DNA from 4 places in the Nocardiopsis sp. iso_40 genome. Region 3 is predicted to be linked to each of the others. Evidence: riboswitches for the same ligand, from Rfam matches in the RefSeq annotation. Region 3 holds a riboswitch; each other region holds the start of a gene.

What was found. A riboswitch is a leader RNA that binds a small molecule or an ion and turns the genes downstream of it on or off. The one in region 3 is predicted to bind cobalamin.
Region 1: another riboswitch for cobalamin. It lies ahead of AC0VYD_RS23340 (ABC transporter substrate-binding protein); the one in region 3 lies ahead of metE (5-methyltetrahydropteroyltriglutamate--homocysteine S-methyltransferase).
Region 2: another riboswitch for cobalamin. It lies ahead of AC0VYD_RS15500 (ABC transporter substrate-binding protein); the one in region 3 lies ahead of metE (5-methyltetrahydropteroyltriglutamate--homocysteine S-methyltransferase).
Region 4: another riboswitch for cobalamin. It lies ahead of AC0VYD_RS23195 (nitrite reductase); the one in region 3 lies ahead of metE (5-methyltetrahydropteroyltriglutamate--homocysteine S-methyltransferase).

What each region holds. Positions count from the first base shown of each region.
Region 1 covers NZ_CM149666.1:5,369,700-5,373,654, reverse strand. The annotation lists gene AC0VYD_RS23345 (PP2C family protein-serine/threonine phosphatase) at 1-939, shown strand, start outside; cobalamin riboswitch at 1,005-1,186, shown strand; gene AC0VYD_RS23340 (ABC transporter substrate-binding protein) at 1,246-2,289, shown strand; gene AC0VYD_RS23335 (FecCD family ABC transporter permease) at 2,286-3,302, shown strand; gene AC0VYD_RS23330 (ABC transporter ATP-binding protein) at 3,299-3,955, shown strand, end outside.
Region 2 covers NZ_CM149666.1:3,537,162-3,541,116, forward strand. The annotation lists gene AC0VYD_RS15495 (LamG-like jellyroll fold domain-containing protein) at 1-502, opposite strand, end outside; cobalamin riboswitch at 1,013-1,192, shown strand; gene AC0VYD_RS15500 (ABC transporter substrate-binding protein) at 1,218-2,264, shown strand; gene AC0VYD_RS15505 (FecCD family ABC transporter permease) at 2,273-3,364, shown strand; gene AC0VYD_RS15510 (FecCD family ABC transporter permease) at 3,385-3,955, shown strand, end outside.
Region 3 covers NZ_CM149666.1:4,204,297-4,208,251, reverse strand. The annotation lists gene AC0VYD_RS18335 (polysaccharide deacetylase family protein) at 1-1,128, opposite strand, end outside; cobalamin riboswitch at 1,344-1,573, shown strand; gene metE (5-methyltetrahydropteroyltriglutamate--homocysteine S-methyltransferase) at 1,711-3,955, shown strand, end outside.
Region 4 covers NZ_CM149666.1:5,337,334-5,341,288, forward strand. The annotation lists gene AC0VYD_RS23185 (GNAT family N-acetyltransferase) at 1-504, opposite strand, end outside; gene sigJ (RNA polymerase sigma factor SigJ) at 709-1,617, shown strand; cobalamin riboswitch at 1,878-2,079, shown strand; gene AC0VYD_RS23195 (nitrite reductase) at 2,132-3,061, shown strand; gene AC0VYD_RS23200 (precorrin-8X methylmutase) at 3,058-3,723, shown strand; gene AC0VYD_RS23205 (precorrin-2 C(20)-methyltransferase) at 3,720-3,955, shown strand, end outside.

The DNA.
Region 1 (3,955 bases), 1.2 Mb from region 3:
GACTCCGCCGGGTTTCCGCCCGGCCACCCGCCCATGCGCACCCTGCTCGGTGTCGCGATCAGCGTGCGCGGACGCGTCTACGGCAACCTGTACCTGTCCACCCGGCACGACGGCCTGCCCTTCGACGTCCAGGACGAAGAGGTGGTCACCGCCCTGGCCGGTGCCGCGGGGATGGCCATCGAGAACGCACGCCTGTTCGAGGAGGTCCGCTCCGGGGCCGAGCGCTTCCAGCGCCTGCTGCTGCCGCGCCTGCCCGACCTGTCGCCCTTCGACGTGGCCGCCGTCTACCACCCAGCCAGTGAGGGCCGCCACCACCTCGGCGGGGACTGGTACGACGCCCTGATGCTCCCCGACGGTGCCTGCGCGGCGGTGATCGGCGACGTGGTCGGCCACGATCTGGTCGCCGCGGCGGCCATGTCCCAGACCCGCAGTATGCTGCGCGCCCTGCTGTACGACCGGGGCACCCCCGCCAGCAGAGTGCTGGCCCAGCTCGACCACACGCTGCACGCCATCACCGATAACCCCGTGACCACGGCTTGCCTGGCCAGGATCGAACCCGCGGACCACGGCTGGGACCTGTGCTGGAGCACGGCCGGCCACCCGCCGCCCCTCCTGCTGGCCCCGGGCCGCGAACCCCGCTACCTGGAGGGGGAGCCCGGACTGCCGCTCGGAGTGGACGCGGCCTTCGACCGCCCGGACCACCGGTGTCCGCTGCCCGCGTCAACGACGGTGGTGCTCTACACGGACGGCCTGGTCGAGCATCCCCGCCACCATCTCGACCGGGGGATGGACACCCTGGCCGAGGTCGCCGCCAAACACGCGGAGGGGTCCCTGGAGAATCTGTGCCGGGCCCTGGTGGAGAACGCCCCCGGGGACGGTCACGACGACGTCGCCGTCCTGGCTCTGCGCACGCCGGCTGTTGTGCCCGGAGAAGCCTAGGACGCCTCCCGAACGGGCCCTCGGCGCCTGCCCCCCGCCCGCCACGGAGACGTAGGGAGGCCCCTTGGTACCCTGCGGGGGCCAGTCGTACCACTCAGGTGGTCAGGGAATCCGGTGCGAATCCGGAACTGACGCGCAGCGGTGTGGGGGACGGGCGGGGTACGCGAGCCACTGGGGCACCGCTCCGGGAAGGCACCCCGTCCGGAGGAACCCGAGTCCGAAGACCTGCTGGCCCCTCCGCGTCGAGTGCGCGGAGGCGAACCCGTGCCGGGCTCCGCGTTCGAGCCCCGAACCCGAGGCGTCCCCATGCCGCGTCACGCGCTCCCGTCCTTCGCCCTCCTGCTCGTCCCCGCCCTCGCCCTCACCGCCTGCGGCGGCCCGGGAGACCGGGAAAACGACAGCACCGAAGCGGCCACCGCATCCGGTTACCCCCGCACCATCGACAACTGCGGCCACGAGATCACCCTCGACGCACCCCCGGAGCGGGTGGTCTCCCTCAACCAGGGGTCCACCGAGATCCTGCTCTCCCTGGGCCTGCAGGACCGGGTGGCCGGCACCGCCACCTGGACCGACCCGATCATGACGGGGCTGGAGGAGGCCAACGCCGACATCCCACGGCTGGCCGAGAACAACCCCTCCTTCGAACGGGTCCTGGAGGCCGAACCCGACTTCGTGACCGCCTCCTTCGTCTCCACACTCGGCACCGGCGGCGTCGCCACCCGCGAACAGTTCGGGGAACTGGGCGTCCCCACCTACGTCTCCCCGACCGACTGCGCCGCGGGCAAGGACAACGAGAGCGGCGGGGACGGCTCCCGGAGCGAACCGCTCACCCTGGACTCCGTCTACGGCGAGATCCACGACCTGGCCGAGGTCTTCGGGGTGCAGGAACGCGGGGAGGAACTGGTCTCGCAACTCCAGCTCCGGGTGGACACCGCGACCGAGGACCTGGAGGTCTCGGAGGTGAGCCTCATGTACTGGTTCGCCAACTCCCAGTCGCCCTACCTCGCGGGCTGCTGCGGCGCCCCCGGAGCCATTACCAGCGCCGTCGGTGCCCGGAACGCCTTCGACGACACCCACGACGAGTGGCCCCAGATCAACTGGGAGACGGTCGCGGACCGCGACCCGGACGTCATCGTGCTCGGAGACCTGACCCGTGAGTCCCAGACCGCCGAGACCGCGGAGGCCAAGATCGCCTTCCTGGAGACCAACCCGGCCACCCGGAACCTCACCGCGGTGCGCGAGGAACGGTACGTCCTGCTCAGCGGCCAGGCGATGAACCCCTCCATCCGCACGGTCGAGGGCATCGAGCTGGTCGCGGACGGCCTGCGCGAGCTCGGGTACACCCGGTGAGAGGTGCCCGCCCGGCACTGCTCATCACCTCCGGCCTCCTGCTCCTGGCCCTGTCGGTCTCGGTCGCCGTCACCATCGGCCCCGCCGACATCACCCCGGCCCAGGTCTGGCGGTCGGTCGCGGCGCGGTTCGGCCTCGGCGAGAGCCCGCTGTCGCAACTGCGCGAGGGGATCGTGTGGAACCTGCGCATGCCCCGCACCCTGCTCGCCGCGGTCTGCGGGGCGGGGCTGGCCCTGTGCGGCGCGGTGATGCAGTCCCTGCTGCGCAACCCGCTGGCCGACCCCTTCGTCCTGGGGGTCTCCTCCGGCGCCTCCACCGGTGCGGTCGCCGTGATCGTGCTCGGCTGGGGCGCCGGCGTGGTCTCGCTGTCGGCGGGTGCCTTCGTGGGCGCCCTGCTCTCCTTCGCCATGGTGATGCTGCTCAGCCACTCCCTGGGCGGCAGCATGGACCGGGTCGTGCTGTCCGGGGTCGCGGCCATGCAGCTGTTCTCGGCGCTGACCTCGTTCACCGTGCTGACCTCCGCGGACGCGGAGACCACCCGCGGGGTGCTGTTCTGGCTGCTGGGCTCCCTCAGCGGCGCGGGCTGGACCGACGTGCTCCTGTGCGCCGCCGTGCTGGGACTCGTGCTCGCCGTCTGCCTGGCGAACACCACCACCCTGGACGCCTTCGCCTTCGGTGAGGAGGCCGCGGCGAACCTGGGCGTCCAGGTGGGCCGGGCCCGGGTGCTGCTGCTGAGCGCCACCGCGCTGCTCACTGCGGTCCTGGTCAGCTCCGCCGGCGCGATCGGCTTCGTGGGACTGGTCCTGCCACACGCCGCCCGTGCGCTCACCGGCTCCTCCCACGCCAGGCTGCTGCCGGTCACCGTGCTGGCGGGCGCGGTCTTCCTGGTGTGGGTGGACACGGTCGCCCGGACCGCGCTGGACCCGCAGGAGATCCCGGTGGGGGTGGTCACCTCCCTCATCGGGGTGCCCGCCTTCGTCGCCGTGCTGTACCGCGTGAGGAGCAAGACTTGAACGAACTCGCCCGGGTCCCGGAGGAGGGGCTGCGCGCCGACCGGGTCAGCCTCGGAATCGGCGGCCGGATCCTGCTCGACGGCGTCACCCTCGTCCCCCGTCCGGGGGAGACCATCGGCCTGCTGGGTCCCAACGGGTCGGGCAAGTCCACCCTGCTGCGGCTGCTCGCCGGGGTGCTCGGCCCCTCCGCCGGCGTGGTCACCCTGGACGGGAGCCCGCTGAACCGGGTCGGGCGCCGGGCCGTGGCGCGGCGGGTGGCCACCGTCCAGCAGCACGCGCACACCCAGACCGAGCTGACCGTCCGCGACGTCGTGGCCCTGGGCCGCATCCCGCACCGCCGCTCCTGGTCGCCGATGAGCCCGGACGACCTGGCGGCCGTGGCGCGGGCGCTGGAACGCACCGGCCTGACCGACCGGGCCGACCAGTCCTGGCACACCCTGTCCGGCGGGGAGCGCCAGCGCGCCCAGATCGCCCGGGCCCTGGCCCAGGAACCCGGCGAGCTCCTGCTCGACGAACCCACCAACCACCTCGACATCCAGTACCAGCTCGACCTGCTGGAACTGGTCACCGGCCTGCCGGTGACCGCCGTGATCGCCCTGCACGACCTCAACCTGGCCGCGATGTACTGCGACCGCCTCGTGGTGCTCAAGGAC
Region 2 (3,955 bases), 670 kb from region 3:
GCAGCACGTCCGGGTAGGTGGCCTTGTCGGCCTCCAGTACCGGTGCGGGCAGGTCCTCGTGCCAGCCCAGGTCCACCGAGTTGGAGCCCAGCCCGATGCTCGCCAGCGCCGTGTCGCCGCCGCCGGAGAAGGCGATGTCCGCGGCCGCCGCCCTGGGGCGCACCCTGCCGTCGGAGTCCGTCACCAGGTCGGTGTCGACCGGGGTCCACCCGCTGCCGTTGCGCACCCGGACCGGGTGGGCGTTCTGCTCCATCGTGAAGCTGCCGTCGGGGTTGGCCAGATGGCGTGTGGTCTCGGTGGTAGCTCCGGCGATCTCCACCGGCTCCCCGGTCTCGTTGGCCCGGGTGACGGCGGCCTGCTCGAAGAGCTCCGCGGTGGAGGCTGAACCCTCCTGAGGGGACGGACCGGGTTCCTCCTGTGCGTGCGCGGTGGAGTGGAGGAAGGGGGTGAGCAACGCGGCTGACAGGGCGGCAGCGGTCACTGCTCGCACGGCGCGGGACATGGCGGTGTGCTCTCTAGGCCCAGGTATGGGGGATGGCCGAGCTGTGGGGGCGCCCCGGTTGCGGGACGGCCTCGACCGTTTCCTGAAACCGAGAAGGAAGTTAACAGGACAAAGTGAACACGGAACCCGTGACCCACTTCACTCAAGGCACCAGAATTCCTTCGGCCTGCACTCTCCTCCGCAATTTTCCCAAAAGATGCACTTTTGGCCGAGATCGGACGACGGATCAAGGTTTGAACCTGCTGATCCGGAGATCTCGGGTTCACCTCCTGTCGGGCGCGGCACGGAACCACAGGCCAGGGCCTCGAACTCCTGTGACCCGGTGGTGCCCCGCGTGCACGGTCCCGGGGCGGGTCCGGGCCGGAACCGGCCTCGCCGCGCCAGGAGCCCGGTCACGTCATCCACGCACCCGCTCCCGCTGCCGATCCGGGGGCCCGGCGGCAAACGGGAGCGGGCTTCCCCGGGGAAACCCCGGTGTACTACCGTGATCCGTTGATTACCGACACAAGTTCATTTCGTCGACGTCGCAGTGCACGGGAAGCCGGTGGGAATCCGGCGCGGTCCTCGCCACTGTGACCGGAGGGCGCCTCCCACACGCCACCGGACCCGCACGGGTCCGGGAAGGGGGCAGGCGCGGGGCACAAGCCCGACTCCGGGAGCCAGGAGACCGGCTGCGACCGTCCGCGTCATCAAACCACGAAGGATGGTTTGTTCGATGAAGCCCACCGACGCACGGGCGGCCCTGGGCCGTGCCCGTTCCGCCGCCGTTCTCGCCCTGCTGCTGGCCGTGACCGCCTGCGGCGGGTCCCCCTCCTCCCCCGCCCCGGAAGCCGCCGGGGAGACGATCCGCAACTGCGACGTCGACGTGGCCGCGGCAGAGCCGCCGGAGCGGGTGTTCGCCGCCTACCAGCCCGCCATCGAGACCGCCCACGCGCTGGGCATCAGCGACCGCCTGGTCGGAACGGCGTTCCTGGACGCCGAGGTGATGGACGAACACGCCGCCGCCCAGGCCGAGCAGGAGTACTACCCGAACCTGCCGAGCCTGGAGGAACTGCTCAGCCACGAGCCCGACTTCGTGCTCTCCGGGTTCAACGGCGTGTTCACCGACGAGAGCCTGGGGACCCGGGCCTCCCTGCGCGAACTGGGCGTCGAGAGCTGGATCCTGTCCCCGCTGTGCCCGAGCGAGGACGGCCGCACCGACGAGACCATCGACCCCGCCACGGTGACGATGGACAACGTCTACGCCGACCTGCGCGACCTGGGAACCCTCTTCGACGAACAGGAGCGCGCCGAACGGGTCATCGCCGACATGGAGGCCACCGTGGAGGAGGTCGCCCAGGCCCTGGAGGGCCGCGTGGCGGAGGAGGACCGGCCTACAGTGATGATCGGTCGGCCCAGCGACCAGGGGTTCCGGGTGGCCGGCGGTCCGGACTTCTCCACCGAGATCATCGACCTGGCGGGCGGGGTCAACGCCTTCGCCGACCTCGACGGCAGGCGCAACCACGACGTCGCCACCGAGGACGTGATCGCGCGCGACCCCGACTTCATCCTGGTCGACGTGTGCTGTGACGCGCGGATGACCTCCGCCGACGCCGCCGACCAGATCGAGCAGATCATGGGAGACCCCGCACTGGCCAACCTGACCGCGGTCACCGGGGGCCGGGTCGAGGGGTTCACCTTCGCCGACCGCTCCGCGGGCGTGCGCAGCGCGGACGCGGTGGCCAAGGTCGCCGGGACCATCCACTCCGACCTGTTCGGGTAGGCCGGGCGATGGTCGACCGTGTGGCCGAAAGGCCCCTGTCCCCCGCCCCCTCCGAACCGCGCAGGCAACCGCGGACCCCGTCCGGCGGCTCCGGGATGCTCAACGGTCCTTGGGGCCGAAGCGTCGGGCTGGTGGTGGCGCTGCTGGTGCTCGCCGGGGCCCTGTTGGCGTCGGTACTGGTCGGCTACCAGCAGTTGTCCGTAGCCGACGTGTATGCCGCCTACGCCGGTTTCACCGGTTCGGACACCGACCTGGTCGTGCGGCACCTGCGGGTGCCGCGCACCCTCGCCGGGCTGGCCGTCGGGGCGGCCCTGGGCGTGTCCGGGGTCCTGGTGCAGGGGGTGACCCGCAATCCCCTCGGCGACCCGGGGATCCTCGGCATCAACGCGGGGGCGGCCCTGGCCGCGGTCCTGGCGATCAGCGTGCTCGGGGTGTCGGCGCTGCTGGGCTACGTCGCCTTCGCCTTCCTGGGCGCGGCGGTGGCCGCCTGCGCGGTCTACGCCGTCGGGTCGCTGGGCCCGGACGGGGCCGGCCCGGTCAGGCTCGCGCTCGCCGGCGCCGCGATCTCGACCCTGCTGGGGTCGCTGACCTCGGCGATCATCCTGCGGGACCGCGCGGGCCTGGACGAGTACCGGTTCTGGGTGGTGGGTTCCCTGGCCGGGGCCGACGGTGCGGCGCTGCTCCAGGCGCTGCCGTTCCTGGTCGCCGGGCTGGTGCTGGCGGTGGCGCTGGCGCGCCCGCTGAACGCGGTGGCGCTCGGTGACGAGCTGGCCCGCTCGCTGGGGACTCGGTTGTGGCTGGTGCGCGGGGCGAGCGCGCTGGCGGTGGTGCTGCTGGCCGGGACGGCGACCGCCGCGGCCGGTCCGATCGGTTTCGTGGGGGTCGCGGTCCCGCACATCGCGCGCGCCCTGGTCGGCCCCGACCACCGTTGGGTGCTGCCGTGGTCGGCGGTGCTGGCGCCCGTCCTGCTGCTGGTCGCCGACGTCGTGGGCCGGGTGGTGGCGCGCCCCGAGGAGCTCCAGGTCGGCATCGTCACCGCTCTGGTCGGTGCGCCGTTCTTCATCCTCCTGGTGCGACGGCGAAGGGCGGCGGGACTGTGACCGGGTGTTCCGGAGTGCTGATGCCGGGCACGGGGGTAGTCCGCCTGGGCGCTCTGTCGGTGCGGGTGTACTGGCCCGAGGCAGCGCTCGGCGCCCTGCTGGCCGCCCTGGCCGCGGCGGTGGCCCTGGTCTCACTGACCGTGGGCGACTTCGCGATGGGACCGGAGGAGGTGGTGGGCGCGCTCACCGGGCACGGCGGTGTGATGGCGGCTCACGTGGTGGTGGAGATGAGGCTGCCGCGCGCCCTGACCGCGCTGGGGGTGGGCGCCGCGCTGGCGCTCTCGGGCGCCCTGTTGCAGAGGCTGGCGCGCAACCCGCTGGTCAGCCCGGACATCATCGGGGTCAGCGCGGGCGCCACGACCGCTGCGGTGCTGGCCATCGTCGCCTTCAGCGGTACGGCGTTGACGGTCGCGTCCAGTGCCCTGGTCGGGGCCGTGGGCACCGCACTGCTGCTGTACCTGCTCGCCTACCGGCGGGGGGTCAGCGGGCAGCGGCTGGTCCTGGTGGGGATCGCGCTCACCGCGATGCTGGGCGCGGCGACCTCGTACCTGCTGACCCGCACCGAACTCACCACGGCGCAGCGCGCCATGC
Region 3 (3,955 bases):
GTCCGCGCGGGCCGAACCGGTTCCGAGCGTCGTCAGGTCCGGGTGGCTCAGCGTGTGGTTGGCCAGCTCGTGGCCCTCCGCGTAGGTGCGCCGCACGATCCACGGGTTCTCCATGACCGGATGCCCGGTGACGAAGAAGGTGGCCCGGGCGTTGTGCTCGGCCAGGGCGTCCAGCAGCTCGGGGGTCCGTCCGCCGGGGCCGTCGTCGTAGGTCAGCGCCACGCACCTGGTGTCGGGGTCGGTGCAGTCGACGGAGTCCTCACGCGGGAGGAGTACGCCTGGTGCCGCTGCCTCGGAACCGTCCTTGTCCGCCTCGGGGGCCTCGGCCACCGAGAACTCGCGTACGCCCGTGGTCGCGGCCTCGCGCACGCGCAGCCCGAGTTCGGAGAGCAGGCCCTGGGCCTCGTCCCGGTCGATCACGGCGTGGACGCGGCCCTCGGAGGCGGGGGCGACCTGTCCGGAGTCGAACTCCACCACCAGGTCTCCGTCGGGGTTGAACCCCACGGAGTCGTACAGGGAGCTGATCGGGTGCAGGGCGGCGGGCGCGGCGGCGGTGTCCGACACGGCCTCGCGCACCCGGTCGTTGAGTTCGGCCAGCTCCTGCTGCCCGGCGAGCAGGCGGCTGGAGCCGTGGACCGCGCCCTTGCCGGTCTCGTACCAGTAGGTGCTGTGGCCCTCGCGGGTCTCCTCGGAGTCGGTTTCGGTGGTGGTCATCCGGACCCCCACGATCCCGCCCTCCGCCGCGGTCAGCCCCCACTCGCCGACGAACGAGCGCGCACCGGGGTTCGCGGCCTCGAAGGCGTGCGCCTGGGCGGTCAGGGTGCGGTCCAGGAAGTCCGCCAGGGGTTCGGCGTTGGGGATCGCCGGGTAGCTGACGGCGACGTCGCCCCCGCCCTCGTAGGCGATCTCGGTCTCGGTGAGTCCGGGGATCGCGGCGGGGTCCACGACGGTCAGTTCGTCGGGTTCACCGGTGGCGGGGAGGCGCACGTCCTCCTCGGGCTGTTCGGCCGTCCTCCGGACCTCGGCGGTGTCCTCGAGCAGGCCCGGGGGTCCGGCCGCCGACAACACCAGTCCCAGTAGGACGACCATCGCGAACGCGACCGTGAGTAGGGGCCGGTCGGGGGACATGGTCGGACGGTCTTGCTGCTTCACCTGGGGTTCTCCACGTTCATCGTCAGACGAACGTTCGCGGGGGAGGCGGGGGCGCGCTCTCCCACGTAACGCTGATGTCGGGTGTGATGCCGAGCACACGGCGGGGGTTCGTCTCGTGCGGGCGAGGGCCGCGCCGGGGTCAGGGGCGGAGGGGGCGCTCCTATACTTGCAGGCGTGGAAGGTACACGCTCCATCCTTTCCACCCCGGAGGTCCTCCGGGGCGGGTGGTGCGTGTCGAAAGAGGGAACCCGGTGCGACTCCGGGACTGCCCCGCAGCGGTGAGTGGGAACGACCGTCGCCATAAGCACTGGTGAACCGATCGGAAAGGTCGGGAACTGGGAAGCGGCGACTGCTAGGAGGACCGGCCCTCAGGCCGGAAGCGCCCACGAGTCCGAAGACCTGCCTCCGCCCGGCGGCGCACCCGTGCCGCCGGTGGTCCCGTGCCCCGAGGGAGGGCCGAGGGCGGAGACGGCCGTGCGCTGAGGCGTTCCCCGGCATGTCCGCGTCCTCGCTCGCCCCGCGGCCGGTACCCGGCTTTCGACGAGGGAGAGAAGCTTCATGACCACGACCCCGGGAGCTCCCAGGCCCACCGTGCGCTCCACGGTGCACGGCTACCCGCGCATCGGCCCCGACCGTGAACTCAAGCGCGCCAGCGAGTCCTACTGGAAGGGCGGCACCACCGCCCGGGAGTTCGACGCCGTCGCCTCCGAACTCCGCAGGGGCGTCTACGCCCAACTGCGGGAGGCGGGCGTGGACGACCTCCCGTCCAACACGTTCTCCCCCTACGACCACGTGCTGGACACGGCGGTCCTGTTCGACCTCGTCCCCTCCCGCTTCGCCTCCCCGGCCCAGGCCGGGGACCGGGACGAGCAGCTGCGCCGCTACTTCGCCCTCGCCCGCGGCGAGCAGGGCGCCCCGCCCCTGGAGATGACCAAGTGGTTCGACACCAACTACCACTACCTGGTTCCCGAGCTGTCCCCGAGCACCCGGCCGCGCCTGGTCGGTGACAAACCCGTCGCGGAGTTCCGCGAGGCCTCCGAGGCCGGTTTCCGGACCCGCCCCGTGCTGCTCGGCCCGCTCACCTTCCTCCTGCTGGCCAAGGCCGCCGACGACGCCCCCGAGGGCTGGGAGCCGATCGAGCTGCTCGACCAGCTCCTGGACGCCTACGCCAGGCTTCTGGGCGACCTCGAGGAGGCGGGCGCCGCCGAGGTCCAGCTCGACGAGCCGATCCTGGCCACCGACGAGGGCCGTGCCGCCGTCGGCCACCTGCAACGCGTCTACCGGCGGTTGGGTTCCCTCACCGGGCGCCCCTCGCTCCTGGTCTCCACCTACTTCGGCTCCATCGGCGCCGCCGCCCTGCGCGTGCTCAAGGACTCCCCGGTGGAGGCGGTCGGCCTCGACCTGGTCACCGACCCGGAGGGCGTCGAGGACCTGGCCGCGGTCTCCGGCCTGGGTGCCACCCGGCTGGTCGCGGGCGTCGTGGACGGACGCAACGTCTGGCGCACGGACCTGCCCGCCGCCGTGGCCGAGCTCGGTACCCTGCTCGCCCTCACCGACGAGCTCACCGTGAGTACCTCCTGCTCGCTGCTCCACGTCCCCATCGACCTGGACGCCGAGACCGCCCTCGCTCCCGAGTTGCGCGGGGCGCTGGCCTTCGCCAGGCAGAAGGCCGAGGAGGTGGCCCTGCTCGGCCGCGTCCTGTCCGAGGGCGCGGACACCGGTTTCGACGCGGTCGGGACCCGGTCCCCGTCCTTCACCGACGCCCGGGTGCGCGCCCGCCTGGACGCTCTGCGCCCGGACGCCTACGAGCGTCCCGAGGAGCGGGGCGCCCCCACCGACACCGCGCTCACCACGACCACCATCGGTTCCTTCCCGCAGACCCCCGAGCTGCGCCGCGCGCGTGCCGCGCACCGTCGGGGCGAGCTGTCCACCGAGGAGTACAAGCGGATCCTCCGCGCGGAGATCGACCGCGTCATCGCGCTCCAGGAGGAGATCGGCCTGGACGTCCTCGTCCACGGCGAGCCCGAGCGCAACGACATGGTCCAGTACTTCGCGGAGCAGTTGGAGGGCTACGCCGCCACCCGGAACGGGTGGGTGCAGTCCTACGGTTCGCGCTGCGTACGTCCCCCGATCCTGTTCGGTGACGTCTCGCGCCCCGAGCCGATGACGGTGGAGTGGATCACCTACGCCCAGTCGCGCACCGACAAGCCGGTCAAGGGCATGCTGACCGGTCCGGTCACCATGCTCGCCTGGTCGTTCGTCCGGACCGACCAGCCGCTCGGCGAGACCGCCCTCCAGGTCGGCCTGGCCCTGCGCGACGAGGTCGCTGATCTGGAGAGGGCGGGCATCCGCCACATCCAGGTGGACGAGGCGGCCCTGCGGGAGCTGCTGCCGCTGCGGGAGGAACGGCGGCAGGAGTACCTGGACTGGGCGGTGCGTTCGTTCCGCCTGGCCACCTCCGGGGTCGCACCCACCACGACCGTCCACACCCACATGTGCTACTCGGAGTTCAACCAGATCGTCGGCGGCATCGAGGCGCTGGACGCCGACGTCACCAGCGTCGAGGCGGCCCGTTCGCGGATGGAGCTCGTGGCGGCCCTGGGCCGGCGCGGCTACCGGCGGGGGATCGGCCCGGGCGTGTACGACATCCACTCGCCGCGGGTGCCCTCGGTGGAGGAGATCGAGGCCTCGCTGCGGCTGGCGGTGCGGCACGTGGACGCCGGGAACCTGTGGGTCAACCCGGACTGCGGTCTGAAGACCCGCGGTTACGCCGAGGCCGAGCAGGCCCTGCGCAACATGGTGG
Region 4 (3,955 bases), 1.1 Mb from region 3:
CACCGGGTCCGTCACCAGCCGCGCGTGCATCCCCGTGTCGTAACGGGAGGTCCCGTAGCGGAGCTTGGCCCGCTCGACACCCTCAGGGCGAAAACCCGCCCGCCGCGCGGCCACGCACGACCCCGGGTTGTTCAGCCGGTGGCCCGTCTCCACCCGGAACAGGTCCAGTCGGTCGAAGGCGAACTCCGTGGCAAGCCTGGCCCCGGCCGAGGCCACGCCCCGCCCCTGCTCGGCCGGGTGCGTCCAGTAGGACAGCCAGCCGAATTCGTGCCTGCGGCTGGACACCGAGACCTGCACGTGCCCGAGGGCCCTGTCCTGGCCGTCGACCACCGCGAACCCGTGCACGTCCCGCTCCTTGGCCAGGACCGCCCGCCCGGCGATCCACTCCAGGGCCTCGTCCGGGGTCCGCGGCACGTCGCTCTCCTGCCTGGCCAGCTCCTCCCAGGCGAAGGCCGTCAACAGCCGGTCGGCGTCGCCCCGGTTCCACTCCCGTACTCGGTACAATCACAGCCCCTCTCACTGACAGCTCGGGTCGCGCCAACCTAGAACCGCGCCGGGGGCGGTGCAAGCCGTTTGCCGGTGCCGTCGGCCGCCCTCCGTCCGCCGGACGGCCGCCCCTCCTGGTCACACCCGCCCGATCCCACGCCCCTGGCCGGAACCGGTCAGGGGCATGTCACGCCAGGCGTGCTGTGGTACGTCTTCCCCGACATGACGGCAACAGAGGTCTTCGAGGAACACCGCCCCCTGCTGAACGGGGTCGCCTACCGGATCCTGGGAACGGCGGACGACGCCGAGGACGTGGTCCAGGAGGCGTGGCTGCGCTGGTCCCGGGTGGATCCGGACGGGATCGACAACCCGCGCGCCTACCTGGTGACCGTGGCGTCCCGGCTTTCCATCGACCGGCTGCGCAAAGCCAGTGCCCAGCGCGAGTCCTACGTGGGCGAGTGGTTGCCCGAGCCGGTCAGCGAGCTGCCCGACGCGGCCGAGCGGGCCGAGCTCGCCGACTCCGTGGAGTTCGCGCTCCTGGTGGTGCTGGAGACCCTCAGCCCGCTGGAACGGGCCGTGTTCGTGCTGCACGAGGCCTTCCAACTGCCCTACGCGCACATCGCCCGGGTCATCGACCGGAACGAGGCGGCCACCCGGCAGTTGGCCCGGCGGGCCCGGGACCACGTACGGGAACGCCGCCCCCGTTTCGAGGCCGACCGGGCGGCGCGCCGCCGCATCACCGAACGCTTCCTCCGGGCCTGCGCGGAGGGCGACCTGGACGGGCTCAAGGGACTGCTGGCCGAGGACGCAACCCTGGTCAGTGACAGCGGCGGCAGGGCCCCGGCGCCCCTGCGGGTGATCCGCGGCGCCGACAAGGTGGGCCGTTTCCTGGCCGCGGTGTCCCGGGAACGCAACACCTCGCGCTTCCTGCGGTCCCTGGGCCTGGCGCCCACGGCACCGCTGCACACGGAGGTCACCGAGGTCAACGGCGGCCCCGCCGCGGTCCTGTCGGTGGAGGGGGTCCCGATCACGGTGCTGACCCTGGACGTCTTCGAGGGCCGGGCCCGGCACGTGTACATGGTGGCCAACCCGGACAAGATGTCGCGTCTGCGGACCGCCGGCCCGTCCTAGGGGCGGGGACACCGCCGTCGTGGGCGGGGGCGGCGCGGATCCCGGTGGATCCGGGCCGGTGGAAACCCGTCGGTAACCCAGCGCGACCCCCGACGCCGGTCCTCCTGCGGCCGAGGAGGCGGCACGCCCGCCATGGCCGCCGGGCACCCGGCAGTTCCTCGCCGACCTGGGATAGGGCGTGCGGAGTCGGCGGGTCGGAGGCACCGGGGACGGAGGGAGCGCCCGGACACGGTCCGCCGGAACGAGCCGCGAGGTGGCACGATACCCTCGTCGGACCGGTCGAACCCCACGTCCGTGGGGCAGGGAACCCGGTGCGATTCCGGGACTGACGCGCAGCGGTGAGGATGACGGACGGGCACGTCCGGGGTGGTCCCCCGGGCAGCCACTGGAGTAGAACTCCGGGAAGGCGCCCCGTACCGGTCGATTCCGAGTCCGAAGACCTGCCGGTAGCGGCGGACACCTCCGCCGAGTCATCCGCGGGCCCGCGAACAAGCCCCTGACCCGAAAGACGTGCATGTCCCTGCCCGGCACCCCGCCCTCCGCCCGAACCCCCCACAGCCGTACCCGGCGCGACCGCTGCCCCGGCGCACTGAGGCCCTGGGCCGCCGACGACGGTCTGCTGGTCCGGCTCCGGCTCATCGGCGGCCGGCTCCGCGCCCGCTCACTGCGGGCTCTGGCCTCCGTGGCCGAACGGCACGGCAGCGGCCGCGTCCACGTCACGGGCCGCGCGAACCTGCAACTGCGCGCCCTGCCCGGGAACGCGGGACGGTTGGGGTCCGAGGTGCTCCGGGACCTGGAGGGGACCGGTCTGCTGCCCTCGGCCAGCCACGAACTGGTACGCAACGTGATGGTCTCCCCGTGCACGGGGCCGAAGGACCCGGCACGCCCGGACGGTGCCGTGCCGGGCGGCGGGCGGGCCGACCTGCGGCCCGTCGCCTCGGCCCTGGACACGATGCTGTGCTCCGTGCCGCGCCGCGCGGACCTGCCCGGACGGTTCCTGTTCGTGCTGGACGACGGATCCGGGGACCTGCTCGACCGCCCCTGCGACCTTGGGCTCGTCGCCCTGGACGAGGGGATCGCACAGTTGCGGATCGGCGGGCACTGGGGCCCGGTGGTACCGCTCGACGAGGCGCCCGCCGCACTGCTGCGGTTCGCGGACGAGTTCCTGGAACGCCGCGGTCAGGGCCCCACGGCTCCCTGGCACGTCGCCGAGCTCCCGGCTCCGCTGGCCGCGCCGGCGGCCCCCGACCCTCGGCTGCCACAACCCTCGCCTCCCCTGCCGTACGGGCCGCTGCCCGGGGACGGGCTCCATCTGCGGGTCACCGACCGGGGACTGGACCGCTCCGCCGTCGAGGAGCTCGCCGAGCGGGCGACCGCCGCGGGCCACGGAGAGCTGGTCGTCACGCCCTGGCGCGGGGTTCTGGTGCCCGGGGAGGTCCGATGACCGCCCCCCGCCGACCGAACCGGCACTACGAGTACGTCGACGACGGCCCCGCGATCTACACCGACTCCTTCGCCACCATCCGTCGCGAGGCCCGGCTGGGGCACCTGCCGGACAACGCCGAACGGCTCGCCGTGCGGATGATCCACGGCACCGGTCAGGTCGGCCTCGCCGACGACCTGGTGGTCCACCCCGACCTGGTTCCGGCGGCCCGCGCGGCCCTGGAGGGCGGCGCGCCGATCCTGTGCGACGCACGCATGGTGGCCGCCGGGGTGACCGCGAGCCGCCTGCCCGGCGGCAACGAGGTGCTCTGCTTCCTCGGCGACGCACGCGTCCCCGAACTGGCACGGGAGTGGGGAACCACCCGCACGGCGGCCGCGGTGTCCCTGTGGGAACCCCTGCTGGAGGGTGCCGTGGTCGCTGTCGGCAACGCGCCCACCGCCCTCTTCCACCTGTTGGAGATGCTGGTCGACGGGGCGCCGAGACCGGCCGCGATCGTCGGCTGCCCGGTCGGTTTCATCGGTGCCGCCGAGTCCAAACAGGCGCTCACCGAGTTCGCCGACCGGCACGGGACCGACATCCCGTACGTGACGGTCCGCGGCCGTCGCGGAGGGTCCGCGATGACCTCGTCAGCTCTGAACGCACTCGCCAAGGAGGAGGAGTGAGAGGACGTTTCCACGGGGTCGGTGTGGGTCCGGGCGACCCCGAACTGATCACGCTCAAGGCGGCCCGCCTCATCCGCGCGGCCGACGTCGTCGCCTACCACGCCGGGGTCGGCAAGCGGTCGAACGCCCACCGCATCGCCGAGGACCTGGTCCCGGCCTCCGCGGTCGAGGAGCAGCTCACCTACCCGGTGACCACCGGCACGACCGACCACCCGGGCGGGTACGCGGGTGC